DNA from 4 places in the Viridibacterium curvum genome. Region 4 is predicted to be linked to each of the others. Evidence: predicted binding sites of a transcription regulator. Region 4 holds the regulator's gene; each other region holds the start of a gene.
The links. Region 4 encodes FNR, which switches genes on or off when oxygen is low (the NO sensors DNR and NnrR bind a similar motif). Its sites were predicted from a motif close to TTGANCTAGNTCAA; they were not measured.

Region 1: the regulator FNR is predicted to act here: its motif matches at 5,002-5,015, upstream of coxB (cytochrome c oxidase subunit II).
Region 2: the regulator FNR is predicted to act here: its motif matches at 1,395-1,408, upstream of ABEA02_RS07190 (acetate uptake transporter).
Region 3: the regulator FNR is predicted to act here: its motif matches at 2,048-2,061, upstream of ABEA02_RS11825 (DUF2239 family protein).

The regions. Positions count from the first base shown of each region.
Region 1 covers NZ_BAABLD010000015.1:106,446-113,572, reverse strand. The annotation lists gene ntrC (nitrogen regulation protein NR(I)) at 1-49, shown strand, start outside; gene ABEA02_RS15870 (biotin--[acetyl-CoA-carboxylase] ligase) at 142-942, shown strand; gene ABEA02_RS15865 (type III pantothenate kinase) at 953-1,663, shown strand; gene ABEA02_RS15860 (MipA/OmpV family protein) at 1,668-2,543, opposite strand; gene ABEA02_RS15855 (SPOR domain-containing protein) at 2,685-3,485, shown strand; gene coaE (dephospho-CoA kinase) at 3,489-4,115, shown strand; gene zapD (cell division protein ZapD) at 4,161-4,916, shown strand; gene coxB (cytochrome c oxidase subunit II) at 5,158-5,979, shown strand; gene ctaD (cytochrome c oxidase subunit I) at 6,031-7,127, shown strand, end outside.
Region 2 covers NZ_BAABLD010000007.1:193,940-201,066, reverse strand. The annotation lists gene ABEA02_RS07205 (hypothetical protein) at 1-454, shown strand, start outside; gene ABEA02_RS07200 (hypothetical protein) at 506-931, shown strand; gene ABEA02_RS07195 (hypothetical protein) at 996-1,328, shown strand; gene ABEA02_RS07190 (acetate uptake transporter) at 1,522-2,139, shown strand; gene ABEA02_RS07185 (MipA/OmpV family protein) at 2,671-3,453, shown strand; gene ABEA02_RS07180 (response regulator transcription factor) at 3,474-4,145, shown strand; gene ABEA02_RS07175 (sensor histidine kinase) at 4,129-5,523, shown strand; gene ABEA02_RS07170 (DUF4405 domain-containing protein) at 5,520-5,861, shown strand; gene ABEA02_RS07165 (LysR family transcriptional regulator) at 5,880-6,788, opposite strand; gene ABEA02_RS07160 (DoxX family protein) at 6,890-7,127, shown strand, end outside.
Region 3 covers NZ_BAABLD010000008.1:865,726-872,852, reverse strand. The annotation lists gene ABEA02_RS11835 (AraC family transcriptional regulator) at 1-459, shown strand, start outside; gene ABEA02_RS11830 (3'-5' exonuclease) at 864-1,475, opposite strand; gene ABEA02_RS11825 (DUF2239 family protein) at 1,475-2,044, opposite strand; gene ABEA02_RS11820 (hypothetical protein) at 2,267-2,713, shown strand; gene ABEA02_RS11815 (RidA family protein) at 2,735-3,199, opposite strand; gene ABEA02_RS11810 (helicase-related protein) at 3,303-5,330, shown strand; gene ABEA02_RS11805 (hypothetical protein) at 5,393-5,731, shown strand; gene ABEA02_RS11800 (VOC family protein) at 5,751-6,137, opposite strand; gene ABEA02_RS11795 (class I SAM-dependent DNA methyltransferase) at 6,218-7,012, shown strand; gene ABEA02_RS11790 (endonuclease/exonuclease/phosphatase family protein) at 7,022-7,127, opposite strand, start outside.
Region 4 covers NZ_BAABLD010000001.1:98,116-105,242, forward strand. The annotation lists gene ccoG (cytochrome c oxidase accessory protein CcoG) at 1-814, shown strand, start outside; gene ABEA02_RS00490 (FixH family protein) at 825-1,370, shown strand; gene ABEA02_RS00495 (hypothetical protein) at 1,385-1,621, shown strand; gene ABEA02_RS00500 (universal stress protein) at 1,637-2,086, opposite strand; gene fnr (fumarate/nitrate reduction transcriptional regulator Fnr) at 2,205-2,939, opposite strand; gene hemN (oxygen-independent coproporphyrinogen III oxidase) at 3,068-4,465, shown strand; gene ABEA02_RS00515 (sulfite exporter TauE/SafE family protein) at 4,511-5,233, shown strand; gene ABEA02_RS00520 (heavy-metal-associated domain-containing protein) at 5,236-5,442, shown strand; gene ppa (inorganic diphosphatase) at 5,554-6,102, shown strand; gene ybiB (DNA-binding protein YbiB) at 6,127-7,038, opposite strand.

The DNA.
Region 1 (7,127 bases), on a different contig from region 4:
CAAGATCCAGGAACTGGGCATCGACGGCGGCAAGGACGAGGCTGAATAACGCGCCCCCCGCCGTGCCCGCACAAAGGTGATTTTCTGCAAGCTCCGCCCAGCGGGGCTTTGCAGGCGGTGCGCAGCGGCTATAGTCACGCCATGACCACCGTGGCTGATTCCTCTCTCGACTTTGTTCGCTTGCGCGATCTCCTCGGCGCCAGTGCGGGGCGCTTCGACGTCGATCATGTTGCTGTTTGCGACTCCACCAATACCCGTCTGCTCGAACGTGCCCAGCGTGGCTCGGGCAGCGGCACCGTGCTTGTTGCCGATGCGCAGACGGCGGGTCGTGGTCGACGTGGGCGCACCTGGGTGTCGGCGCCGGGCAGCAGCCTGAGTTTCTCGCTGCTCTGGCGTTTTCCGGCAGCGCAGCGTCTTGAAGGCTTGAGTCTGGCTGTTGGCCTCGCAATCGTGCGCGGTCTCGGCAAGCTCGGTGCGACTGGCTTGGCGCTCAAGTGGCCGAATGACATCTGGTTGAACGGTCGCAAGCTGGGCGGTGTTCTGGTCGAAGTGGCGCAGGGCGCGCGCGGTGAGTGGGCCACCGTTATCGGTATCGGTCTCAACCTGCGCGCACAACCTGAGTGGGTCGAGCAGATTGCGCAACCCTTTGCAGCGCTGGACGAGTTGTCGCAGCAGGCGCCAGATCGTGAAGCAGTGCTGGCGGCCATCCTGGAAGCCCTGTTGGAGGTGCTGACGCAGTTCAGCAGCCACGGCTTTGTGGCATTTGTCGATGGCTGGATGTCGTACCACGCCTTGCTGGGAGCGGATGTCTCAGTCGAGCAGCATGGCTTGAAGCGCTATGGGCGCTGCGGCGCTGTCGACGCGCTGGGGCGCCTGACGGTGGACACACCGGAAGGCGAGATGCATGTCTTCGGAGGCGAGGTCAGCCTGCGCGCGACCTGAGTCAAGACTCATGCATCTGTTTATCGACGCTGGCAATACGCGTATCAAGTACGCTGCCCATGACGGACAGCGTTGGTTGTTCCACCGCGTTACGACTGGCGATGCATTGGCGCTGGATTTGCCGACTGGCGTGAGCTTGCGCGGCGCGCTTGCGGCCAGCGTCGCGTCACCCGCTGTGAATGCAGCACTGGATGAGCAATGCAGCCAGCACGGCGTGTCGCTGGACTGGTTTCGCTCTTCGTCAGCGGCATGCGGCGTGCGCAATGCTTATGCTGATCCTTCACAGCTGGGCGTGGATCGCTGGGCGGCGGCATTGGCGGCCTGGAGCAGGGTGCAGGGGCCTTGCCTGGTGGTGAGCGCCGGGACGGCGACGACCATCGACCTCATCGAAGCGGATGCACAAGGCGGTGGATGTTTTGCGGGTGGTTGCATCTTGCCCGGCTTCGACATGATGCGTCGCGCGCTGGCCGAGGGCACGGCGCGTCTGCCGTTGGCTGAGGGGAGCTGGCAGCCCAAGCCGGACCGCACGCAGGACGCAATCTACAGTGGCTGCCTGAATGCGCAGCTGGGCGCCATCGAACGCATGCGTAGCCAGTTGCCGGCTGGATCGGCCGTCCTGCTCGCGGGAGGCGCGGCGCCTTTGCTGCGGCCGCAGATCTCGGCGCCTGTGATCGAGACGCCGGATCTGGTGCTGGAAGGGCTGCTGCGCGCAGTGGGCTGAGTGCTTACTGCTCTTCGTCGCGGGCTACGACGCGCTCTGCAGATTCCTTGAATACCCACGCAATGCCGAAGCCGGCCGAGTAGTTGTATTTGCGGCGGACCAGAGGGCTGTCGTCAAAGGTGGCGCCGTTGACCGAGCTGCCGCGCACGTAAGCACCCACCCATAGCTTGTCGAAGCGACGTGAGATGGCCGTCGTGAGCTGCCAGCCTCCGTAGCCGCCTCTGGCTTCATAGGCAGGGCGATTGGCCGTGGCGTACTGCTGGTCGACGCCATACAGGTACTGATGATATGTCTTGGTCGCGAAGTACAGGCCGGCCTGAGCGCCGAAGTTCCAGCCTTTACGTGGCGTGTGCGAGAAGTTGAGGGCGGAGGTAAAGACCTGACCGCGACTGCGGAAGTTGCTATTCACACCACCGAATTCCATGCCGATGACCTGTCGCACAGGCAGGCGGATATCGAGGCGGTTGGTGTCGGTGGGGCGACCGAAAATACGCACGATGCCTTGCGGACCGACTTCCAGTGCCGGATCGAGGTCGGGCATGCCTCGACGGGCCTCGTTCTTGTCGCTGTTAACCGGGACATTGCCGCTGAAGCTGAGCTCGAGATCGAGGCGGTCGCTGGCGTAGAGCTCCCCACGCACCCCACCACGGTCGGCCTTGATGATGTCGCCACGGTAATAGAAGTAGGGGAAGGGCAGGATGCCGCTGCTCTGGTGATCGGCGCCGCGATAATCGGGCAGGGTATAGAAGAAGCCACCGAGACCGAGCTCCCACTTGGGTACCGTACGCACGCCGTTCGTTTCTCCTTGAGGCGCTGTCTGGGCCTGCACGGCTCCGGCAGCGACGACAGGAAGGTAGGCGAGGGCAAGGCGCTTCAGCATGGGCGGCTTTCGTGAAAAGGAGCGGAGGTCGCATTCTCGCAGCAAAAGCCCTTCATGGCAGAGCCTCCGCTCGGCGGAACGCCCTTTCCGGAGCCGCTGCGGGCTTGGAACTCTGCGCGCCGCAAAGGATAATCCCGCCCCATGATCGGATTTCGCTTACTGCTTGGCGTCCTGCTGGCGTTCAACCTGGCCTGTCTGGCCATTGCGGCCCTGCCTTTGCTGGGCCGTGACCCGCTGTTCATGGGAACGACCGAGCCAGAGCGCATGCTCAACCAACTCGCACCGGAGCGTCTCAAGGTGTTGCACGCACAGTCCGACCCGCTGCCTGATGCGCCGCCCCCTGTTGCCGTTGCCTCTGCCGAAGCCAGTAGCGCGAGTCAGCCGGAAGCCTCCACACCCGCCGTCGAAGTTTCGGCGCCTGCTGCGTCGGTGGCTGCATCGGCACCGCAGCCTGCTGCAGCTCCCTTGGCAGCCAGTGCGCCCGGCGGTGTCGCTTGTGTGGCGTTCGGGCACATGACGGTGGCGCAGGCGCAGACGTTCGCCCAGCGTGTACGCAAGGTCGGTAGCGGGCTGAGCGTCCGCGAGGAGGCGCCCAAGCCTTCTTCGTTCTGGGTGAATATTCCGCCGCAGGGGGGCAAGGATGGCGCTGAGCGCCGCGCGGCCGAGCTCAAGGAAATCGGGCTTGAAGACTTTTTCATCGTCCAGGAAGTGGGTGAGAACCGCTTCGCCATTTCGCTGGGGCTGTTCAAGGCCGAGTCGCTGGCCGAGCGCCAGCTGGAGACCCTGCAGAAGCGTGGCGTGAAGGGCGCCAAGGTGTCCGCACGCATTAATCCCAACGGTGCGCGGGTCGAAATCTCGGGCAGCGGCGAGCTGGTCGAGCGCGCAACGGGCGAGGCGGCTGCCGAGGTCAAGGCGGCACAGCGCGAGGCCTGCGCGGGCTGAGTTGTGGGCGCTGATACATCGGCACACCCAGGGCCCAGGGTCATCGGCCTGACTGGCGGCATCGGCAGTGGCAAGAGTGCTGCAGCGGATTGCTTCGCCGAGCTGGGGGCAACGCTGGTGGATGCAGATGTCATCGCTCGTGCGCTGACTGCGCCGGGCGGTGCTGCAATCGAGCCCCTGCGGGCGGCTTTTGGAGACTGGGCGATCACGTCGGAAGGTGCGCTGGACCGCGCCGCCATGCGTGAGCGTGCGTTCGCCGATGCGACAGTCCGGCAGCAGCTTGAAGGCATTCTCCACCCCCTCATCCGCCAGCAATGCGAGCGCGAAATCGCTGCGGCAACAGGCCCTTATGTCTTGCTGGTCGTGCCTTTGCTGGTCGAAACGGGCGGCTGGATCGGGCGCTGTGAGCGCATCGTGGTCGTGGATTGCCCGGAGGATCTGCAGCGCGCACGTGTCATGCAGCGCAGCGGTCTAAGTGAGGCGCAAGTGCGCGCCATCATGGATAGTCAGGCAAGCCGTGCTCAGCGCCGCGCCGCAGCACACGAAATCATTGACAACGCTGGGGATTTTGATAGTTTGCGGGCACAGGTAGATGCGCTGCACCAGCGTTTCCTGCCAGACAGGGTCTGAACGAACCGGCCCTGACACTAAAACACGCTTCCACGCCGGCATGCAGTGATTACTTACGAATATCCGCTGAACGAGCGTATCCGGACTTTGCTGCGTCTGGAAGCTCTGTTCGACAAGGCGCTGCACTTCGCCACGGCGGATACAGGCTACGAGCATCACGCTGCCTTGATGGCGCTGTTCGAGATACTCGAAGTGGCCGGGCGTGCCGACCTGAAGGTCGACCTCGTGCAGGAACTCGAGCGCCAGCGCCAGACCCTGCATGCGTTCCGCGACAACCCCCAGATCTCCGAAGAGGCGCTGTCGGGCGCACTCTACGAGATCGAACAAGCCAGCATGTCCTTGCTTGCGATGACCGGCAAGATCGGGCACTACGTGCGCGAGAGCGAATGGTTGATGGCGGTGCGCTCGCGTGCGGCGATTCCCGGGGGGGTCTGCGAGTTCGACCTGCCGTCCTATCACCACTGGCTGAACCGCGATTCGGATCGTCGCCGCACTGATATCCGCAACTGGCTTTCGCCGATGTTCCCCATCCGCGATGGACTGAGCATCGTGCTGCGTCTGTTGCGTGAGAGCGGGCGCCCCGAGATGCAAGTCGCGCGCCGAGGCGGCTATCAGCTGATGATGGGAAATCGCGTCGCACAGATGGTCCGCGTCCGGCTGCCACGGGACAAATCCTGCGTGCCGGAAATCAGCGCCAACAAATACGCGTTCAATATCCGCTTCGTTCTCCCGGAGTTCACTGCGCGTCCGCAGGTCGTGGATTCCGACATCGAGTTCGAACTGACGTTCTGCAACCTCTGACGTATCGGCCCGTCCGGTTGCGGCCGGCCTCCCTGCACAAGCTATCGGCAAGCCTCGCCTCGATTGACGCCAACAGTGGATATTGTTGATGTGCGTCAATTTTTTTGCCGCATTTTTCGCTGCTGTGCGAAAATCCGCCCTCGTCAAAACCACGCTGGCGATAGTGCCAAGCGTGGCGAGAGAAATTACAGGACTGTTCATCTCGCAGCTCCGACGGGGGCGCGACCAGGGTGTTCAAGACATGAAAAAAGCAGCAGTGCGCGCAGTTCCCGCCGTATTGGCAGGGCTTCTGGCGGTGGCCCCAGCCCTCGCCCTCGACAGCCAGTACAACTTCCAGACCCCTGTCACGAAGGTGGCGGATGACATCCTGGGTCTCCACATGTCCATGTTCTGGATCTGTGTGGCGATCTTTGTCGCGGTGTTCGGCGTGATGTTCTATTCCATCTGGGCTCACCGCAAATCCAAGGGGGCCGTGGCCGCGACTTTCCATGAAAGCACCGCTGTCGAAATTGCCTGGACGATCATTCCGGTCATTATCCTGGTGGTCATGGCCTGGCCGGCCACCAAGCTGGTGCTGGCCCAGAAGGATACTTCGGCGCCTGATATCACGATCAAGGCCACCGGCTATCAGTGGAAGTGGAGCTACGACTACGTGCAGGGCGAAGGTCAGGGCATCAGCTTCTATTCGACGCTGTCCACGCCGCGTGCCCAGATCGACCGTGGCGAATGGAAGGGTGACAACTACCTGCTGGAAGTTGATAACCCGGTCTATGTCCCGGTTGGCAAGAAGGTGCGCGTTCTCCTGACCGCGCAGGACGTGATTCACGCCTGGTGGGTCCCGGCCTTTGGCGTCAAGCAGGATGCCATCCCTGGCGTCGTGCGCGACACCTGGTTCCGTGCCGAAAAGGAAGGCGTCTATCGTGGCAACTGCGTCGAGCTTTGCGGCAAGGATCACGGCTTCATGCCCATCGTTGTGCACGTCGTCTCGCCGGAAGCCTACGCCGCCTGGGTGGCCGGAAAGATGAAGCCCGCCGCAGCGCCAGCCGTTGCGGCCGCGAGCTGATTCCGGACATCACGAACAGACATCAACACACAGGATTCACAGGAGCCGTACATGAGTGCAGTCACTTCTGACGCCCACGGACACGATCACCACGATCACGACCACGATCACCACATGCCCACGGGCTGGCGCCGCTGGATGACAGCGACCAACCATAAGGACATCGGGACGCTGTACCTCATTTTCAGCTTCATCATGTTCCTGTCGGGGGGTGTGATGGCGCTGACGATCCGCGCCGAGCTCTTCCAGCCCGGTCTGCAGATCGTTCACCCCGAGTTCTTCAACCAACTCACCACCATGCACGGCCTCGTGATGGTGTTCGGCGCGATCATGCCGGCCTTCGTGGGTTTCGCGAACTGGATGTTGCCGCTGATGATCGGTGCGCCGGACATGGCCTTCGCCCGCATGAACAACTGGTCTTTCTGGTTGTTGCCGCCGGCAGCCATCCTGCTGGTGGGCTCGTTCTTCGTCCCCGGTGGCGCTTCGGCTGCAGGCTGGACGCTGTACGCGCCCCTGTCGCTGCAGATGGGCATGGGCATGGACATGGCGATCTTCGCGGTGCACATCATGGGCGCCTCATCGATCATGGGTGCGATCAACATCGTTGTGACCATCCTCAACATGCGCGCCCCCGGCATGACGTTGATGAAAATGCCGATGTTCGCCTGGACCTGGCTGATCACAGCCTACCTGCTGATCGCCGTGATGCCCGTGCTGGCCGGCGCCGTGACGATGCTTCTGACCGACCGTCACTTCGGCACGACTTTCTTCAACGCCGCCGGTGGTGGTGATCCCGTGCTGTACCAGCACGTGTTCTGGTTCTTCGGTCACCCTGAGGTCTACATCATGATCCTGCCGGCATTCGGTATCGTGTCGCAGATCATCCCGGCCTTCGCGCGCAAGCCGCTGTTCGGCTATGCATCGATGGTGTACGCCACGGCGTCGATCGCCATCCTGTCCTTCGTCGTGTGGGCGCACCACATGTTCACGACCGGCATGCCGGCGGTGGCGCAGCTGAGCTTCATGTACATGACCATGCTGATCGCCGTGCCGACAGGTGTGAAGGTGTTCAACTGGATCGCCACGATGTGGAAGGGCTCGATGACCTTCGAAACCCCGATGCTGTTCGCGGTGGGCTTCGTCTTCGT
Region 2 (7,127 bases), on a different contig from region 4:
AGCGATCGTGGTCGTGCATCCAGGAACCAAGCCGCTGGACGCATTTTTTCGCTGGCGGGAGCCGGCGCAGCTTCAAGAGGATCTGCCGGAAATCCAGCTGTCCACGGCAGCCGCGTTGCTGAAAGCCGGTGCTGCCGATGCTCAACCCATCCTGCTTTCAAGAGCCCAATTGCCTGACCTGGTAGAGATTATTCACGCAACGGAAAGCCAGCTGAACAAGCTGGACAGTGAAGACTCCACGCCCGGTTTCTGGAACCTGTTCTATCGGACATTCCCGGATTCAACAGGCCTGATGGGTTTCTCGAACGTCGGCTTCAATGCATCAAAGGATCAGGCAGCCTTCGTTGTCAGTCACGCTTGTGGCGGCCTCTGCGGTTCGGGTCGTCTCGTACTCATGTCCCGTCGAGGATCGCTCTGGCATACAGAAAAAACAAAGCGCTTATGGAGTAGCTGAGCCTTCGGAATGGCTCGCTGACCGCACACTTCAAACGGAAGACCGGAATTCATGATCGACCTGCAAGCCGCAAACCACACCAATCGGGAACTCGAACTCATGCTGGCGGGCAAGAAGCCGCTGGCCATCTTTTGTGACGATCTGTCGGTTTTTCCAAACGATGTGATCTTCCCCGAGAGCCAGTTCCTGCCGCACGTCATCAGTGGTCGCTTCGTACAGGACTCGATTGTCATCGAGGGCGACTACATCGCCAGCCTGGGGCGCAAAGCTCAGTTGAAATGTCTGTTCTATGCGCTGGCCGGGCAGGCATGGCGCATTCCGGCGATGATCCAGCTGATCGAAATACGAAACCGTACGCCGGCCATGTGGCAATCGGAAGGTCTGGAGCGCTACGAGAGTACCTTGCTCGGTTACACGGACGAGGAAGTGGACGCCTGGTGTGATCACAGATTCCGCAAGCCGCCAGCTTCCGCGTGATCCCTCCCGGAAAGAACGTGACCCCGCCCCCATACCTTCGCTTTTGGAAAGGCTGACGACTGTGATGAAACTGACGGCTATCGCACTGCTGGCAACACTGCTCGCGAGCTGCGGCGTATTCGACACCATGAAAGAAGGGTTCAAGCACAGCGAAGATGTCGCCGCCGAGCTGGAAAAATCGGTGGGCTCGAAGCCGTTCGTAGGCTTCAACTGGAACAACGGCATCCTGACGAACATCAACATCAGCTTCGAGGGCATTCCCGCCGACAAGACGACCGCAGAAATTGCTGCGCTGGCCCGCACCTCGATCAGCCAGCATTTCAAGCAGACACCCAAGTCCCTGATCGTCAGCTTCTCGCTGCCGGGCACCGCGGACGAGGGTCGCAAGGCGGAGTAATAACGCCAGGCGTTGCACGCTCCTCGCCGTTCGCGCGCTTCACACCTCCTGCAGGCGCGCCTTGATTTGATCTGGATGAAAGCCCCCATCGACGCCTTGCTGCAGGATGCGCAAGGTGGCGGCGCTCCGCGCTGACCGCCTCTTCCTGCGGGCCCCGTGTGCCCGCCTTGCGCATCGAACAAGGAGTTTTCTGATGGCTGATCACGCCCGGGGCGCCGCGCCCTCTGCCAATCCCGCACCGCTGGGCCTGCTGGGTTTCGGCATGACGACCGTGCTGCTGAACCTGCACAACGCCGGTATTTTCGAGCTGAGTGCGATGGTGCTGGCGATGGGTCTGTTCTACGGCGGCATCGCCCAATTGATCGCAGGCCTGCTGGAATGGTGTGCCGGCAATACTTTCGGCACGGTGGCGTTCACGTCCTATGGCTGCTTCTGGCTGACGCTTGTGGCCCTGATCGTGTTGCCGAAGACGGGGCTTGCCGAAACGAGCTCGACGGGCGCGATGACGGCTTTTCTGCTGATGTGGGGTCTGCTCACGGCGATCCTGTTCGTAGGCACGCTGCGCATCAACCGCGCACTGCAGGTGGTGTTTGCCTCGCTGACCGTGCTGTTCGGGCTACTGGCACTGGCTGACGCGAGCGGCAGCCATGCGCTCAAGGTAGTGGCCGGTTGGGAAGGCCTGTTCTGCGGATTCGCCGCCATCTACGTGGCCGCTGCGCATGTGCTGAACGAGGTGTATGGCCGCATCGTGCTGCCGCTGGGTGCCTTGCGCGCGGCGGTGGTGCCGATGCTCGCACGCAAAGCGGCTTGACGTCGCTGGGTGCGTACGCAAATGCCGGCAATGGGCACCTGAACGCGTGGGCTCACCGAGCCTGCCTTACGCCTGACACCGGCTGACGTCAGCCGGTTACATTCATCAGCAAATAGCCCGGGTACAGCGGAGCGGAATCCGGGGCCACAGGCTCAACGGCAGGCAGATACCCCCGGACTCCCGGCCTGCGGCCTTCGCCCAGGCAACGTGACTGCTGTGAATCGGCAACCAATCCGCCACCTCCACCACTTCCGCGCCACTCGGCGCGGTCCCAGTGACCACAGCGTCCTGCGCGATGACCGTAGCATCCCGCGCCTCGATGCATAAGCCCTTCACCTCACTCTCACCCGCTGCGGACACGCGGTAGGCCAGACGCTCTGCGCCGAGCGCCTTGTGTCAGCCAAGCACCTGCAGCGGACCTCGATAGCAGCCCTGGGCCGATGGCAAACCGCGCGAAAAATCCGGTGGCCGGAAAGAATCCGGTAAGTCTTCTGGCCACACCATGCGGGCTCCTTATCTCTGGAGCCTCGCATGACACATCGACACACCCGGCGCCTGCTGCGTACAGGCCTCATCGCAACCGCCCTGCTGAGCCACGGCGCCAGCTACGCTCAGCAAGAAAGTGCCGGTGGCGGCCAGCCGCCGGAGGGCTGGGGCCTGGGCGTGGTGGCCTCGGCTTCGCAGAAGCCTTATCGCGACGTGGATGGCAAGGCCGAAGTCTGGCCGATGCTGACATATGAGAACCGCTGGATCCGCTTGTTCGGACCGGGGCTGGACGTAAAGCTGGGCAAGACCGGCCCGGTGTCTTACGCGCTGACGGCGGGCATGAGTCGGGAGGGCTACCGGGCCAGCGATTCGTCGTATCTGGATGGCATGGACGAGCGCAAGGGTGGCATCTGGCTGGGCGGCCGGGTGATGTGGGAGGCGGGCTTTGCCAAGCTGTCGGCCGCCTGGCAGGCGGATGCCTCCAGCCATAGCGATGGGCAGAAAGTAACGCTGGGCGTGGAGCGCCGATTTGCGGTCGACAATCTGGGCTTTACACCGCGCGTGAAGGCGATCTGGCTGGACCGCAAGTACGTCGATTACTACTACGGCGTGTCGGCATCGGAAGCACGAAGCAACCGGCCGCAGTATGCTGGCTCTTCCACCGTCAATTCGGAACTGGGTTTGCGCGTGGACTACCGGCTGACGCCGGCCCAGACGGTGTTTCTGGACGCAGGTGTGACCATGCTGGGTAGCGCCATCAAGGACAGCCCGCTGGTCGGACGCAGCACGGTGGGCGAAGCGCGCCTGGGTTATCTCTACCGGTTCTGATCCAGCAGGAGTGTGACCCCATGCAGCGTGTGCTGTTGCTCGAAGACCATCCGCGACTCGCCGCCCTTATCCGGCAGGCGATCAGCCAGGCGGGGATTGCCTGTGACTGGGTCGAGCGTGTCGAGCACGCCTGGACCGCGTTACAGGGGCAGGACTACTCGGCCGTGCTGATCGACCGGGGTCTGCCGGATGGCGACGGGCTGAGCCTGGTGACCCGCCTGCGCAAGGCGGGCCAGCATGTGCCCTGCCTGTTGCTGACCGCACGTGATGCGCTGCACGACCGGGTGGAGGGGCTGGAATCCGGGGCCGACGACTACCTGTGCAAGCCCTTTTCGATGGAAGAGCTGGTGGCGCGCACGCGCGCGCTGCTGCGCAGGCCGCCCGCGCAAGCAGCGCTGGTGCCGGAGTTCGGCGATGTGTCCCTGCATCCGGAGCAATCGCTGATGATATGTGCATCACGCTCGGCCACCCTGCCGCGCACCGAGCTGCAGATCATGCTGAGCCTGATCAAGGCCAAGGGCGCAGCGGTGCGGCGGCAAACGCTGGAAGCGGCCGCCTGGGGCCAGCAGGAGGCGGTAACACCCAATGCACTGGACGTGGCGGTGCATCGGCTGCGCCGGCGGCTGGAGGCGCTGGGCTCGGCCGTACGCATCGTCAACCAGAGGGCCGTGGGCTATGCCGTCACGTATTAGACGCTGGGGCTGCAGCCTGAGCGGGCGCCTGCTGCTCGCCTACATCGGCGCCTGGCTCATTACGGCCGTGCTACTGGGGACGCTTGGCAGCTGGCTGATGCGCAACGACAGCAACCTGGCGGCAAGAACCGCAGAGCGTGTGCTGCACTATCTGACGCAGCAACTGCATTTCGACGCCCAGGGTCGCCCGCAGATACCGCCGCTACGCGAAGAGGTGCAATGGATCTTCGACACGCTGCCGCTTGATGCAGGGTATCGCGTGATTGACGCGCAAGGCAGGACGCTGCTGTGGTCGACCGACGCAACGCGCAAGGTCTGGGAAGGCTCTCCGCTGACGCAGATGCCCCCAGCCTCGCCGCTGACTCTGTCTGTTCAGGGCGTAACGCTGCATCTGGCTACGCAAGCGGTCAGCGCGCCGGACGGTCGCCCACTTCACCTCCAGGTCGCCATCAGCGAGCGACTGACAGCGCTACGGCACGGCGATCTGGGCAACACCTTCGGCGCCAGCTTCCTGCTGGTGTCGCTGATTTCCATCGTGCTGCTCGGGCTGGTGCTGTGGGCGGTGCTGCGACGCGTGATGGCGCCCGTGCAACGCATCTCGCAGGAGGCGGAGCGCATCGAGCCGCGCGGCCCATGGCGCCGGCTTGGCGAAGACGGCCTGCCCAGCGAGATCGCGCCGCTCGTGCGCTCGTTCAACCAGGCGCTGAATCGGCTCGAAGAGGGCTTCGAGCGGCAGCAGCGCTTCCTTGCCGATGCAGCGCACGAACTCAAGACGCCACTGGCGCTGATCCGGGCCCATGTCGAATTGGGTGGTGGCGGCGAGGAGCGCGCGACCGCGCTGCAGGACATCGACCACATGTCGCGCCAGATCCAGCAGCTGTTGATGCTGGCCGAGGTCAGCGAACCGCGCAGCTACCAGCGCGACAGCATCGACGTAGCCGCCGTGATGCGTGAAGTCACGGCCTTTCTCGCGCCGCTGGCAACGCAGCACGGCGTGAAGCTGGATGTCCGTGCAGACCAGATCGGCACGGTGGATGGAGACCGCAGCGCGCTGTTCGTGCTGCTCAAGAATCTCGTCGAGAATGCCATTCACGTATCACCCGCCGGTGCATCGGTGCATCTCGCGCTCAGCGACAACACGCTCACGGTGCGCGACCGGGGACCCGGTATTGCCGAGGCGCACCTGCCACACCTGTTCGAGCGCTTCTGGCGCGTGCCCGGCAGCGCGGAGGGCGGCGCCGGTCTGGGGCTGGCCATCTGTCAGGCTGTGGCGCAGGCCCACGACTGGCGGCTGAGCGCGCACAACTCAAACCCGGGCGCCGAATTCCGGCTTGCCTTTACACCGCCCACCCTTGCCAAGGAGCCCGCCACGTCATGACACGCCGACTTGTTGCAATGACCCTGCTCGTATCCTTCATCGCCATGGCCAGCTCGGGCCTGCTGATGCTGGTGGTGGATCAGCCCTCGTTCAGCCTGCGCATGCACCCGGTGCACAAGCTGTTCGGCATCCTCATGGTCGTTGCCGCTTCGATCCACCTTGTGCTCAACCAGGCTGCCTTGCGCGCCCACCTGCGCCAACGCGCCGCCGCCCTGTGGGCAAGTGCCCTAGCGCTGATACTCGTCGGCGTCTATGCAATTGCCATCATGAACCCCGTCGATGCCGAGGTAGCCAGTCGTCTGGACGCCGCTGCGCGCGAGGCCGAAGCCCACGAGTAGCAACACCCCGCAGGCACATCACTTCGCGACACCGCCCCGCTCCAGCAAGGCATCGACGAGGTGACGCGCTGCCGGGCCGGGCACGCCCCTTTTGAGACGGATGACGAAGCTCGAAAAGCTGGGCATGCGGTCGCGGCCCTCCCAGCTCTCCATGTCGAGCAGGCACAGGCGGCCGGCCGCCAGATCCTCCTGCACCATGTGAGCGGGCATGCTGCCCCAACCGACGCCGGCGCGCAGCATTTGCAGCTTGGCGTTGAGATCGGTGATGTGCCAGGCGTCGAGTGCGTGCACGCCGAGATCGGCGCTGTCGGTCACGGTGGTATTACGCGTCCACACGATCTGCATTTGCCCACGCAACTGCCCCAGGCCGATGGGGCCGCGAATGGCGGCCAGTGGATGGCCAGGCGCGGCTACCGCCACTAGGGAGTGATCGACCAGCTGACGGGCTTCGAATTCGTTGCCCAGCGACGCAATGGCGGCCACCACGCCCAGTGTGGCCTGGCCGCTACGCACCATCTCAATGTCTTCACCGAAGGGCTTGAGGGCGATGCGTACGCGCACCGAGGGATAGGCTCGGCGAAGGCTGTCGAGGGCGCCGATGAGCGGCGCCTGGTCGACGAACTCATTGATCACGACAGAGATCGCCGCCTCAACACCGTGGGCAAAGCCCTCGGCATGGCGGTGAAAGTCGTCGAGATCCTCCACCAGCAGGCGCGCGCGCGGCAGCAGGGCGCGCCCCGCATCGGTCAGGCGGGGCCGGTAGTGCGCGCGATCGAACAGCACGAGGCCGGTCTGCTCTTCCAGCGCTCGGATGGCGTAGGTAATGGCCGACTGCGCACGCCCGAGCTTGCGGGCCGCTGCAGCGAAGCCGCCGCAATCGACAACAGCGATGAAGACCAGGAACTGGTCCAGGGAATAGGCGCCCACTCTATCTACCAATCCGATCAACTAGATCTGAATTGTAAGGTTTTCATTCGTCTTTGTAGATGAAAAGATGCACTCACCTCAACCTCTAAAGGAGTCACACCATGGCATCAAACATCCAACCCACCGCCTCCAAAGGCATGCGCTTCGGCCTCTGGTTTTCGCAGGTACTGCTGGCACTCGTCTATGTGCCCGCCGGCTTCATGAAGCTGCTCTCGCCGGTCGCGCAAGTGGCCACCCAGATACCCTGGGCTGCTGATGTGCCGGAGCTGTTCCTGCGCTTCATCGGTCTGGTCGACCTGTCTGCCGGCCTCGGCCTGCTGCTGCCCGCACTGACCCGCA
Region 3 (7,127 bases), on a different contig from region 4:
CGCGTCTCGCCCCTGCTGCGCGAGCTGATCCTCGCCGCCATCGAGCTGCCCCCGCCCTACGTGCAGGGTTCGCGCGCCGACCGCGTGGCGCAGCTGCTGCTCGACGAGCTGTCGATGATGGAGTCGCTACCTCTTGCCCTGCCCAACCCGCGCGATGCGCGCCTGCAGGCCATCTGCGAGACCATCGTGGCGCAGCCCGACGACACGCGCACCCTGCGTGACTGGGCGACGCAGCTGGGCGTCGATCCCAAGACCATCCACCGTCTGTTCCTGCGCGAGACCGGCATGAGTTTCGGCCAATGGCGCCAGCAGGCACGCCTGCTCACGGCGCTGGAACAGCTCGCGGCGGGTACGCGCGTCATCGACGTTGCGCTGCAGCTCGGCTACGCCAGCCCGACAGCGTTTGCCACCATGTTCAAGCGCCAGTTTGGTGTGTCGCCGAGTGACTTCTTCAAATAGGACCCAGGCCATTCGGTCAGGCTTGTCATTCTCGCGCAGGCGGGAATCCAGCGACTTTCGATATGGGTAGTGACACTGGATTCCCTCTGCGCGCACTGCTGTCCGGGGAAAATCTCTCCCGGCATCGAAGTGCCTTGCCGAGCTGGGCACGGAGGCAATGTGTGGCCGTCGAGACTCAAGGTTGCGAAATTTGGAGGCTTCGCAAACGAGAGGCACGGGCGCCAGGGCAGGGCGGATTTCAATCCGCCGACATGCTCAGCAGAGGTGTCACGCGGTTTGCGGCGTGGGATTGTGCGGTTGAAACCGCACCTACGAACGACCTTGCTTCGGGTGCGATTGGCATGGCGACAAGGCCTGAAGGCTCCCGGACAGCAGTGTGCCTTCGCGGGAATGACGGAGTCTGACTAGGCCTTGAGCAGCTCCGGCCGCGTCGTACGCAGCCCCTCGTAAACGGCAAATGCCGCATACGCATCGTTGGCCGCATAGAGCAGTTGCTGTGCCGAGAGCTCACGCAACGACCAGTTCGACGTCGTCACCTTCTTGGACTTGTGGAAGCGCTGCCCCAGCACGAGACCGATGGCAGCGCGCACGCCCATGTCGCCGCTGTAACCGTCCTTGCGGAACACGCTGTCGAGGTCGAGCAGGGACTGCGGGTGCACGCCCAGTTTCGCCTTGATCTGGCCACGGTCGGACTGCAGGCCGAAGCCGGCCTTGAGCAGCTCGCGCGATTGCAGCAGAGCGATCAGGCTGTCGTGGCCTTCGGCGCGATGCGTCTGGAAGATGAAGGCCTTGCCCGCAATGGCGAACTGCACCACGTGCGGCCCGTCGCTGACCTGGCCGACGTGGAAGGTGGGCCGCGCCTCGGTATCGAAACCCGCCACGCCGGCAGACAGAATCTCGTCACGCGCGGCTTCGAATTCGGCCGCGCTGACCGGCACCACGATCTGCGCCAGCGTCAGTACCGGGAAAGGTGGCAGCAGATCGGTTTCTTCTTTCGACGGGCCTTTCTTTTTCATCAGTCTTCTCGTGCCTCATAGGCTGCGTTCTGCGCCTCGTGCAGCAGGTGCCGGGCATGCGCGCGGATATCGGCGGGCCAGTCCTGCATGAACGCTGGCACCGCGTTGAAGTTGCCGGCGAACAGGGCGCGCGTCGCGTCCTCAAAGCCAGGCAGGTTGCCCGCCATGGTAGCGAGGAAGTTGTGGCAGGCCTCCAGCGCGAGGCGTGCGGCATCACAGGCCCGGTTTGCACGGCTGGCGGCCTCGACCAGCTTGCGCAGCGCCACCGACGCGCCGCCCGGCTGGCTGGCCAGCCAGTCCCAGTGACGCGGCAGCAAGGTCACCTCGCGCGGCACCACGCCCAGCTTGGGCCGCCCCGGGCCGGCTTTGGCGGGCGGGGTCGCGTCGGCCGGCAGGCGCGCCAGTGCCTCGGCCAGCGTGCCGCGCAAATCCAGCTCGACGCAGTGCCCGGTCGAGTCGTCGAAGACCAGCGTTGCACGTTCTGGCGACAGGGCCTTGAGGGCAGTGACCACCTCGACCAGCGAGCCGCTGGCAACGCGGGACTGGGCCGCGAAAGCGGTATAGGACATGGTTTTACCCGGATGAATTATGCCAAAGACCGCATTAAACCCGGATAAAATCAGTCCGTCAAGATTTCATCCGGGTAATTTATTGTCACAGATCCGGAACGCGCCAATCCGGCGCAACCGTGCCCGTGTAGACGTGTCGCGTCCCGTGTTTTCCCTCACCAGAATGAATCTGGCTTCAGCCCTGATGCAGGCTGATCCGGTACGTTTGAAAGGAGAGAAATCATGAGAATGAAAAACACTGACATGACGCTGTATCCGAACTTCACCCGCTGCGTAAAAAATGATCTGCCCAAGTACGCAGCAGACACCGAAATTGCGCTGGCGATGCGCGAAATCGGCGGCCTGGACAATGCCGCGCTGGTGCGGGCGCTCAGCTGGAACGATGGCCCCGATATTGCCGTTGTTGCCAACCTGGGCGCTTATGGCGAGTTCACCTCGGGTGCTCAATCCAATGAAATCCGCATCTCACAGAAGCTGGTGCAGGACTACGAGAGCGGCATGGATCTGCGCAACAGTTTCCGCAAAGGGAGCGTGCATTTCGCCGTAGTCACCCTGCTGCACGAGCTGGTGCACTGGGGTGACGACAAGATGGGCATTGACCGGCCCGGTGAAGAGGGCGAGGAGTTCGAGAGGCGGATCTACGGCAACGTTGTAGGTGAACTGGGTTGAGCCCGACCCAGCGTCGCGACTTCAGCCAATCTCGAAAATCGCATCCGCCTCGACCGCCGCACAGCGCGGCAGCGAGGCCACACCCACCGCCGTGCGCGCATGGCGACCCGCGTCACCGAGCACGGCGACGAAGAGATCCGACGCGCCGTTGATGACGGCCGGGACGAACTCGTACTCGGGCGCGCAATTGACGAAGCCACCGACGCGCACGCAACGCCGCACCCGATCAAGGTCTCCATCACAGGCCAGCTTGAGGCAGGCCAGCAGGTTGAGCGCGCACAGGCGGGCAGCCCGCACGCCCTCGTCAAGCACGAAGTCGCGGCCCAGCTTGCCGACATAAGGCACGCTGCCGTTCCACTCGCAGACCTGACCGGCGAGGAACACCATGCTGCCCTGCTGCGTCCAGGGCACGAAGTTGGCGATGGGCACGGGCGGCGTCGGTAATTCGAGGCCGAGGGCCGCGAGGCGTTGTTCGATCTGGCTCATGGCGGGTTTCCGTAGCAGCGGCGACAGCGCACAGTGTGAGCCCGTCTGTCATGATGCGCATCCCCGGCCTTGCAATGACGCCAGCCTGACCCGGCAGAATCCCTTGCCTACTGCGAACACGCCCTACGACCCCCTCGACAACACCGGCGCCGAGCCAATCGCTGAAGTCGCGCGCCCCGACGAGCAGATCGCCGCCTACCTCGGCCGCTTCGGCGCGCGCTTCATCCACACCCACGAAAGCATCGCCATCGAAGTGGCTGGCGAGCTGCGCGGCGAGCTCGATGAGAACCTGTCCGTGCCGTTCCGCCTCGTGCCCGACCAGGGCGTGCTGGCGCGTGTGGCCAAGTGGCGGCGCCTCACCGCAGAACAGCGCCTCGCCCTCGTGCAGGAACGCCTCAACGCCGATGTGCTGGACGCCCTGCACACGCAGCTGCAATCGCTGATCCTCACCGTCGAGCGCCGCGCCTTCAAGGCCGGGCTGGAGCCGGCGCGCTTCCTGGGTGCGCTGCAGAGCGGCCGCGAGCTCGCCAGCCGGCGCTGCCAGATCGTCGAAGACCGGCTTGCCGACGCCATCATCCACAAGCGCGAAGAGAGCCAGCGCGACGTTGCGCTGCGCACCGTGCCGCTGGCGCGCTATCCCGAATCCTTCACGCTGGCGGCCGGGCTGCGCCGCCGCTTCGTGGCGATTCTCGGCCCCACCAACTCGGGCAAAACGCACCGCGCCATGGAGTCACTGGCGCGTGCGAAGAATGGCGTCTACCTCGCCCCGCTGCGTCTGCTGGCGCTGGAGAACTACGAGCGCCTCAGCGAGCAGGGCGTGGCCGTCAGCCTCGTCACCGGCGAGGAACGCCGCATCACCGAAGGCGCGACGCACGTGGCCAGCACCATCGAGATGCTCGACATCCACCGCCGCGTCGAGGTGGCCGTGATCGACGAGATCCAGATGCTCGAAGACCTGGAGCGCGGTGCCGCGTGGACCGCCGCCGTCTGCGGCGTGCCGGCCGACACCGTGTTCCTGCTCGGTTCGGTGTCGGCCCGTGCCGCCATCGAAGCACTGGCGCAGCGCCTCGACTGTGCGCTGGAAGTCGTCACCCTGCAGCGCAAGTCGCCACTCGAAGTCGCCCCGCAAGCCATCGGCGGGCTCAATCGTTTGCAACGTGGTGATGCGGTGATCGCCTTCTCGCGCCGCGACGTGCTGGAGTGGGCCGCACAGATTGCACGCGTGGGTCACAAGGTCGCCGCCATCTACGGCAACCTCTCGCCCGAGGTGCGCCGCACGCAGGCGCAACGCTTCCGCGAGGGCGAGGCCGACATCGTTGTGGCCACCGACGCCATCGGCATGGGCCTCAACCTGCCGATTCGCCGCGTGGTGTTCACCACCGCCGACAAGTACGACGGCATCTCGCAGGACCAGTTGCCGGTGTGGCTCACGCACCAGATCGCCGGTCGCGCCGGTCGCTACGGCATGCACGAGGCGGGCTTTGTGGCCGGATTCGATGACGCCACCCATCGCACCATCGCCCGCCTGCTCAAGATCCGCCCCGACGCCCTGCCCACGCGCGGCTTCTTCGTCACCCCCTCGCTCGACCAGCTGCAGCAGATCGCCAGCGCCACCAACGAGAACCAGCTCGGCAAGCTGCTCGAACTCTTTTCGCGCAACATCGACCTGTCAGACGACTTCTTCCTGCCCGGCGACTTCAGCGAACAGATCGAACGCGCCCGCTGGCTCGACACCCTGCGCCTCACGCTCACGCAGCGCTTCACCTTTTCGCTGGTGCCGATCTCGATGCGCGTGTCCATGTTGAGCGATGCCTGGCACAACTGGGCGCGCAACGTCGCCAACAACCGGCCCAACTACCTCAGCCATGACCTCGAATCCTTCGAGCGCGCGAAGTACCCGCTGCAGGCCGCCGAAGACGCGTGCAAGAAATACTCGGCCTACGCCTGGCTGGGCTACCGGCTACCCGACTTCTTCCCCGATGCGGAGGCGGCGGTTGCGATTGCGCGCGAAACCTCGGAACGCGTCGACCGCATGCTCGCCGCGCAGAACGGCAGCAAGGCCAGTCACCACAAGCCCGACAAGAAGCCGCAACGCCGCGTGGTGCGGCATCACGGCAACCGGCGACACTGAGTCGCAGCCCGGCGTCAGAGCGTGGCAGACTGCGGGCTTAGCCAAACCCGCCCGGAGCCCTCATGCCGATCCGCCCCGACCTGTTGCGCTGGCAGTTTGCCGGCTATCCCGCCAATCACCAGGACCGCGTGAACCTCGTCATCCATGTGCTGACGGTGCCGCTGTTCTGGTTGGGCGCAGCCATGCTGTTACGGGCCCTCATCACGTTCTCACTCCTGTCGCTGGGCATCGGCTTCGGGCTGATGCTGTTCGCATTCCTCGCGCAGGGCATCGGGCATCGTCGCGAGCAGAATCCGCCGGTGCCCTTCGATGGCGCTGCGGACTTTTTCAGCCGCATCGTGGTCGAGCAGTTCGTCAGCTTTCCGCGCTATGCCCTGCAGGGGCTGCGGGCGCGCGACTGAGGGGTGCAGCGTGTGCGCTTCAGCTTTCGGGCACGGGTTCCGAAATCTCGATGAGGTTGAGATCGGGGTCGCGCAGATAGATCGAGCGGATTTTCGACGTGGCGCCCGTGCGCAACACCGGCCCTTCAATGATGGGCCAGCCCGACTCTTTGACACGCGCGATCACCGCATCAAGCGGAATCGACGCGATGAAGCACAGATCCAGCGCACCCGGCACCGGCAGGTGGGCCTTGGGCTCGAATTCGCCGCCGCGCACATGCAGGTTGATCTTCTGCGCGCCGAACTTCAGTGCGAAACGCCCGTTGCCAAAAGTCTCCAGCCGCATGCCCAGCACCCCGGTGTAGAACTGCACGGTGGCATCGAGGTCGGTGGTGGTGAGTACGAGATGGTCGAGGTGATCAATCATGGCGGCGTCCGGCAGACAGGGAGAGTCCTTGTGAGCATAGAGCAGTCCGCGCAGGACTGGCTGGCGGAAAGTACGTAGCCATGACCAATATCGACGCCCTGCGGCATGCTCAGGCGGCGCTGCCCGCCATCTACCGGGACGCGACGGCCTACGACCTGCTCGCCCAGATGACGGCGCCGGCCGATCTGCCGATGTACCGTGCGCTGGCTGCGGAGTTCGGCGGACCGGTGCTGGATCTTGCCTGCGGCACCGGGCGCGTGGCACTCGCACTGGCCGCCGAGGGTTACGAAGTCGAAGGCGTCGATCTGTCGAGTCGCCTGCTGGAGCAGGGCGGGGTTAAGGCGGCGCAGCTCGGCTTGCCTGTCACCTTCCGTCAAGCTGACCTGCGCGCCTTCGATTGCCAGCGCACATTCAGGCTGCTGATCCTCAGCTACAACTCACTCAACCACCTGCACACGCTGACCGACCAGCGCCGATTCTTCGACTGCGCCCGTGCCCACATGGCGCCGGACTCGCGCCTCGTGATCGACACCTTTCAGCCCAGCCTGCAGTTTCTGGGCAATCATCCCGAGCAGCGACGGCCGATCCTGCGCTATCTCGACCCGTATCTGCAGCAGGAAGTGTTGCTGCACGAAGAGCATCACTACGAGCCCGCAACGCAGATCGACACGGTGCAGTGGTTCTACACGATAGGCGCTCAAGCCGAAGCCGCGACGGACACGCTGCGCATGCGCCTGTTCTTCCCGCAGGAGCTCGATGCACTGATCGCCGCAATGGGCTTTGTGATCGAGCGCAAGTCGGGTGACTACGACGGCGCCCCGTTTGGGTCGACGTCGTCGAAGCAGATCATCGTGGCGCGAATGGCTGACGCGTGACGCGCCCGGTCAGGCAGGAAATTCGTTGTCCAGGCCGAACTCGATCCACATCGGCAGGTGATCGCTCATGCGATAGGTGCGCCATTCGTTGAAGCTGCGCCCCGGCTTGCTGGCA
Region 4 (7,127 bases):
CTACGGCGGCTTCACTTACCTGATGGCTGGCGTGATGCGCGAGCAGGTGTGCAAGTACATGTGCCCCTATGCACGCTTCCAGAGCGTGATGTTCGACCAGGACACGCTGATAATCACCTACGATCAGGAGCGCGGGGACCCGCGCGGCAGTCGGCGCAAGGGCGAGGACTACAAGGCTGCGGGCAAGGGGGATTGCGTCGATTGCGGCATCTGCGTTCAGGTATGTCCCACAGGCATCGACATTCGCAATGGCCTGCAGTACGAATGCATTGGCTGCGCGGCTTGCATCGACGCCTGCGATCAGGTGATGGAGAAGATGGATTACCCGAAGGGGCTGATCCGCTACTCGACCGAGAACGCTGTGCGCAAACATTGGGTACGTGCCGACATCCTTCGTCATGTCATGCGACCGCGCGTGCTGATCTACTCGGCCATATTGTGGGCGATCATTGGCGCCTTCATCTGGGGGCTGGCGACACGTTCGCCGGTGCGCGTTGATGTCATCAAGGATCGCACGACGCTGGCCCGCGAAGTCGAGGGCGGCTTCATCGAGAACATCTATGTGTTGCAGCTCATGAACACGAGCGAGATCGCGCGCGAGTTCCGCATCAGTGTCAGTGGCCTGTCCGATATCCGGCTCGATGGCAACGCCAGCCAGCTTGTGCAGGCTGCCAGCAACCGCACGCTGACCGTGCATGTGCGGGCGCCGGTCGAGGCGGCCGAGCGCGGCTCGCATCCCATCTACTTCGACGTCAATCTCGACGACCCGGAAATCCGGCCGCTGCGCGAGAAGAGCGTCTTCATCATGCCCTGAGGGAGAGCCCATGAGCGCCACATCGCCCCTGCACCATAGCGCCGCGACGAAGCCCTGGTACCGCGAGCCCTGGCCCTGGTTTCTCATGAGCCTGCCGGTCACTGCCGTGCTGGCGGGCATCGTGACGACGGTCTACGCGGTTCGTACCAACGATGGCGTGGTAGCCGACGACTATTACAAGCAGGGGCTGGCTATCAACCAGACACTTGCGCGTGACGACATGGCGGCGCAGTTGGGCCTGCGAGCCAGTCTCGACGTGGTCGATGGCATGGCGCAGGTGAGCCTCAGCGGCAAGGATGGTGTGACGCTGCCCACCGAATTGCGCCTCACCTTGAGCCATCCAACGCGGCAGGGCGGTGACCAGCAGGTGGTACTGAAGCGCACGGGGGCTGCCTATCGGGGCGAGCTCGTGCTGCAGGGCAGCGGGCTGCGCACAGTGATTCTTGAGGACGCCATGCGCAGCTGGCGTCTCAGTGCCGGCGTGCAGTTGCCTGCCACAGGCACTGAGCTGTTGCCGCGTACGCCCGCTACGGCATCTGTCGTCACAGCGCCCTGACACAGGAGGGCCGAATGCGCCGCTTGATCCTGATTTTCTGGCCGTCATTTCTCGCCGCAGGCGTGGCAGAGGTGGTCTTCTTCACGCTCATCGATCCGCAAACGCTTTACCTCTTGGGCGAGCCGGTGCATGCATCGCGGATTGCGACCTATTCGACTGGTTTCTTTGCATTCTGGGTGCTTTGCGCGGCGTCAAGCTGGGCAACGCTTTTCTTTGCGCGCGGTCGCGACGACATCAATCAGCCGCACTGATCACGCGGCACTCATTCAGGCTTCGCGGTACACCAGTACCGGGATGGTGGTGTGGGTCAGCACCTTGTGTGTCTCGGATCCGATCAGCAGGCCAGCTAGCCCACGCCGGCCATGCGAAGCCATGAAAATCAGGTCGCAGCCGGCCTTGGAGGCCGTGTCGATGATCATTTGCCAGGGCGTGTCGCTGATGTCGGTGTGCGTCTCGGCGATCAGGCCAGCGGCGACAGCTTCGGCGCGTACCTTGCCGAGAATGGTTTCGGCCATTTCACGGGTGTCGCGCTGGAAATCGTCGCGGCTTTCCGGCGCAATGAGGGCGCCTTCACCAACGATGGGCAGCGGATAGTCCGGCTGCACATGCAGAAACGTGATGCGTGCCGCGAGTGATTGAGCAAAGGCAACGGCCTTGCTGGCTGCGTGGGCCGACAGGGGTGAGCCATCGACCGGTACGAGCAGGTGTTTGTACATGATGCTTACCTCCTGCATGAAACCATGAGGGAACCCATGGTTCATGCTAGACCCCGGCAAGGCATCCTGCCCGCATGGCGGCGGGCATGTTTGATGCAGGTAAAACCCGGGGCGGGGGTCAGCAGTTATTGTGGTCCAGCAGTTTGCGCAGACCGTCGCCATCCAGGATGCGGATGTGCTTCTGCTGCACGCCGATCAGCCCTTCGTCGTGGAAGCGCGAGAAGGCGCGGCTGACCGTTTCGAGCTTGAGACCGAGGTAGGAGCCGATTTCCTCGCGCGTCATGCGCAGGTGGAATTCGGACGAGGAGTAGCCGCGCAGCTTCATGCGCTGCGACAGGTTGATCAGGAAAGCGGCGATGCGTTCTTCGGCGCGCATCGAACCGAGCAGGATCATGAGGCTCTGGTCGCGCACGATCTCGCGGCTCATGAACTTGTGGAACTCGCGTTGCAGCGAGCGGATCTCGTGTGAAAGCACCTCAAGCTGGTCATAGGGCATGACGCAGACTTCACTGTCTTCCAGCGCGGTGGCGTTGCAGACGTGGGTGTCGTTGCTGATGCCATCCAGACCGAGGATCTCGCCCGCCATCTGGAAGCCGGTGACCTGTTCGAGACCTTCCTCGGTGAGGATGTCGGTCTTGAAAAAGCCGATCTTGATGGCGTAGAGCGCGTTGAAGGGATCGCCTGCGCGGTAGAGCGGTTGGCCACGCTTGATCTTGCGGCGTGCCACCAGGCTGTCGAGCTTGTGCAGGTCGTCGTCTTCGAGTCCGACGGCGAGGCAGAGCTCACGCAGGTTGCACTGGGAACATGCGGTACGCATGTTGTTCGCGGTGATGGGGATGATTTGCTGATCCATTTTGCTTTCCTGCGTTGCTGATCAGGAGCTTATTGGCAATAGCTATCAAGTCTCTTGATCGTCATCAAAGTTTCAGACTGGAAACTCTGCAAAGGTCCGATACAGATGATCGTAACAGAGGCCGCAGCATGCCGAAGAATATTAGTTTCAACCCCGACCTGATCCGGCGCTACGACCTGCCGGGTCCTCGTTATACCTCATTCCCGACTGCAGACAGGTTTGTCGATGTTTTCGACTCGACCGCGCTGGAGCAGCATCTGGCCCGTCGCGCCAGCGACGGCGTTCTGGGCGGCATCGAGCGAGGGCTGTCCCTGTATTTCCATATCCCGTTCTGCAATACCGTCTGCTACTACTGCGGCTGCAACAAGATCGTCACGAAAGACCGCTCGCTTGCGGACCGCTACATTTCGTATCTTGATCGCGAAATGTCGATGCAGACGGCCTTCCTGTCCGGTTCGCGCCAGGTTTCGCAAATGCATTGGGGCGGCGGCACGCCGACTTTTCTCGATGGTCGCGAGATCGTGCGTCTGATGCGTGCCATCCGCGAGCACTTCCAGCTCAAGCGGGATGGCGAGTACTCGATCGAGATTGATCCGCGCAAGGTCAGCAACGACAAGGTCGCCCTGCTGGCAGATGAAGGCTTCAACCGCATGAGCATCGGTGTACAGGACTTCGATCCGCTGGTGCAGATGGCAGTCAACCGGGTACAGAGCATCGCAGAGACGCGTAGTGTGGTTGATTCGGCGCGCACCAACGGTTTCCGCTCGGTGAGCATGGACCTGATCTACGGTTTGCCCTTGCAGGATGTGTCACGTTTCGCCAATACGCTCGATTCAGTGCTGGAGATGCAGCCGGATCGCCTGGCGCTGTACAGCTATGCCCATTTGCCCGCGCGGTTCATGCCGCAGCGGCGTATTGATGCCGGGCAGCTCCCGGCGCCGGAGGAAAAGCTGGCCTTGCTCGCGCTGGCCATCGAGAAGCTGGGCGAGGCGGGTTACGTCTATATCGGCATGGATCACTTTGCCCGCCCCGACGACGAACTGGCGGTCGCCCAGCGGCGTGGCAGCCTGCACCGCAACTTTCAGGGCTATTCCACGCATGCCGAGTGTGATCTGCTGGCGTTTGGTGTTTCTGCCATCAGCAGTGTCGGCGGCGCCTACAGCCAGAACGAGAAGGATCTTGCCCAGTACTACGCAGCAATCGACCGTGGCGATCTGCCAGTGATGCGCGGGTGGGTGATGAGTAGTGATGACATGATGCGCCACGCCATCATCCAGTCGCTGATGTGTCACTTCGAATTGTCGCTGGAGGCGATAGAGCAAGCTTTTGGCATCAACTTCCGTGAAACATTCGCGTATGAGATTGCGGCTTTGCGGCCGCTTGAAGATGCGGGACTGGTACGTCTCGATGGCGACTGGCTGAGCGTGACGGAAGCCGGGCGCATGCTGGTACGCGTAGTGGCCATGGTGTTCGACAACTACCTGCGGCGCGACAGCGCCCAGCCGCGCTATTCGAAAGTTATCTGAGCCTTGTCGGCGCTAAGATCGGCGTTTTGATACGCGGGGCCTGACATGCCGGACGCCGGGTTGCTGGCTGTATTCCTGATTGGCCTGCTGGGTGGCACGCACTGCGTCGGCATGTGCGGCGGCATCGTCACGGCGCTCAGTGGCCCGGTCATCCAGCCGGGTACGCGGCTTCGTGCACGTCCGGACTGGCGTTTGCATCTGGCATACAACGGTGGGCGCATGCTGACGTACATCTTGCTGGGTGCGGTGTTCGGTGCGCTGGGCTCGGCCACTTTGCTGTTCAACCATGTGTTGCCGGTGCAGCTTGCCCTGTACGTGCTGGCCAACCTGCTTTTGCTGGCGCTTGGCGCCTATCTGCTGGGCGTGACCGCTTTGCTGGCTCCGCTGGAACACATCGGCGGCAAGCTATGGCGGAGAATCCAGCCGCTGGCAGCGCGGTACCTGCCGGCACGCAGCTGGCAGCAGGCCCTGCCGCTGGGTATGCTGTGGGGGCTCATTCCATGTGGGCTGATTTACAGCGTGCTGTCGACGGCCTTGCTGAGCGGCTCGGCGACGCAGGGGGCCTTGCTGATGGGCTGCTTCGCGCTGGGCACTCTGCCCAACCTGCTGTTGGCCGGGCTCGCGCTGGCGCGTTTCCGCGAGGTGTTGCGGCGGCAGTCTGTGCGCTGGCTCGCCGGTTCGCTGATCATTGCCTTTGGCCTGCTCGGCTTGTGGCGTGCGCCGGATCTGGGTGGCCGGCTGTGGCAGGGCATCATTTGCGAGGTGTGATCATGATCGAGACGAAACTGGCCGTGAAAGGCATGACTTGCGGGGGCTGCGTGCGCTCGGTGGAGCGTGTGCTGACGGCCTTGCCCGGTGTGACGCGGGTCGAGGTTTCGCTGGAACTGGCGTCGGCCACCGTGCAGCATGATGAGGCGCGTAGCGGCAAGGCCGAACTGGCGCGCGCCGTGCAAGAGGCGGGCTTCGAGGCCGCCTGATTGCGGGTGATGGGCGGATCGGGCCAGATGGGCTATCGGTTTTCCGCAAGCCTGTCGTAAGGACCGGGCCGATATAATCTGCCCGGACTTCCAGATAAGCAGAGAGAACCCATGAGCTTCAAATATGTGACGCCCGGCGTCGACGTGCCCAATGACATCCATGTGGTCGTCGAGATCCCGGCTCGCGCCGACCCCATCAAGTACGAGATCGACAAGGACAGTGGTGCGGTGTTCGTCGATCGCTTCATGGGCACGACCATGTACTACCCTTGCAATTACGGTTACGTGCCGGGCACGATCTCTGGCGACGGTGACCCTGTGGATGTGCTCGTCGAGGCGCCATTCGCGCTGATTCCGGGCGTGGTGATCCGCTGCCGGCCGGTGGGTGTGCTGCACATGGAAGACGAAGCCGGCGTGGACTCCAAGGTGCTGGCCGTGCCCGTGGCCAAGATTTCACCGCTCTACGAGAACGTGAATACCTACACCGATCTGCCGCCGCTGCTGATCCGTCAGATCGAGCACTTCTTCCAGCACTACAAGGATCTGGAGAAGGGCAAGTGGGTCAAGCTGCTGGGCTGGGAAGGCCCGGACGCCGCCAAGCAGGAAATCTACGCCGGCGTGGCGGCCTATCAGGCCACTTCGGGCCACTCAACTGACTGAGCCCGGGGCAGCCTGCGCTGATGATCAGGCGCACGCCAGTTCCACGAGCGCGCTGACCTGATCGCGTATCGGTTGCGGCACGGGCTGCGTACCGTCGAGCATGGCGCGAATCGTTGCGACGTTGTTGGCAATGCTGCAGGCGTCTTCGGCGATTGCTTCGGCTTCGAGGCTTTCCTGTTCGCACATTTCGCGCATTTCGCCGCGCACGAATCCCAGCATGCGCGGGCGACGGCGCGGTGCCGCGTACGCTTCACCTTCGGTGCCGCGCATCAGCATGCCGGTAGCTTGTTCAGCCTGCAGCAGGGTTTCCATCGTCTGCAGGTACTCGGGGTGGGTAACGGCGACGACACGCACACTGCGGCCCGGGGCGGGATCGAGCAGCTTGGCCACGGTATGGCCGCTGTTGCGGACTCCCAGGCGCGGTCGCAGAGCCAGCAGGCGGTCGAGACCCGGACACAGCACATCGACGGGCAGGCTGGCGATGCGGCGTGTCTGCAGTTGTTGTGCTGCCTCACCGAGTGTTGCCGCAGCAGGCAGATCGAGTGCAGCGAGCAGTTCGAAGGGGCTCACGCGTGACTCGAAATCGTGCCTGCCCTGCAGCAGTACCGGTACGCCCTCGCGAGCCAGCAGCAGCGCCACCAGAGGCGCAAGGTTGGCCTGCTTGCGTGCGCCGTTGTAGGTCGGCAGCACCACGCAGCGTGGACCGGCCGGGACGATGATCTGACGACAGCGTGCATTCAGTGCGCTGAGGAAACCGCGCAGTTCGCCTGGGTCTTCACCTTTCACCCGCATCGACAGCAGGATGGCGCCCAGCTCCATGTCAGGCACGACGCCGTCCAGGATGTCGGCAAACAATGCCTCGGCTTCGTCTTGCGGGAGTGAGCGTGCGCCCTTGGCGCCGCGTCCGATTTCCTTGATGATCCGGTCGTACTTCATGCTGCGATGATCTCTGTGTGCCCTGTTCCGGGCCTTGAGGTGAAGACAAATATTCTGCAGGAGGCACTTTATCTTGTTGCACGCCGTAT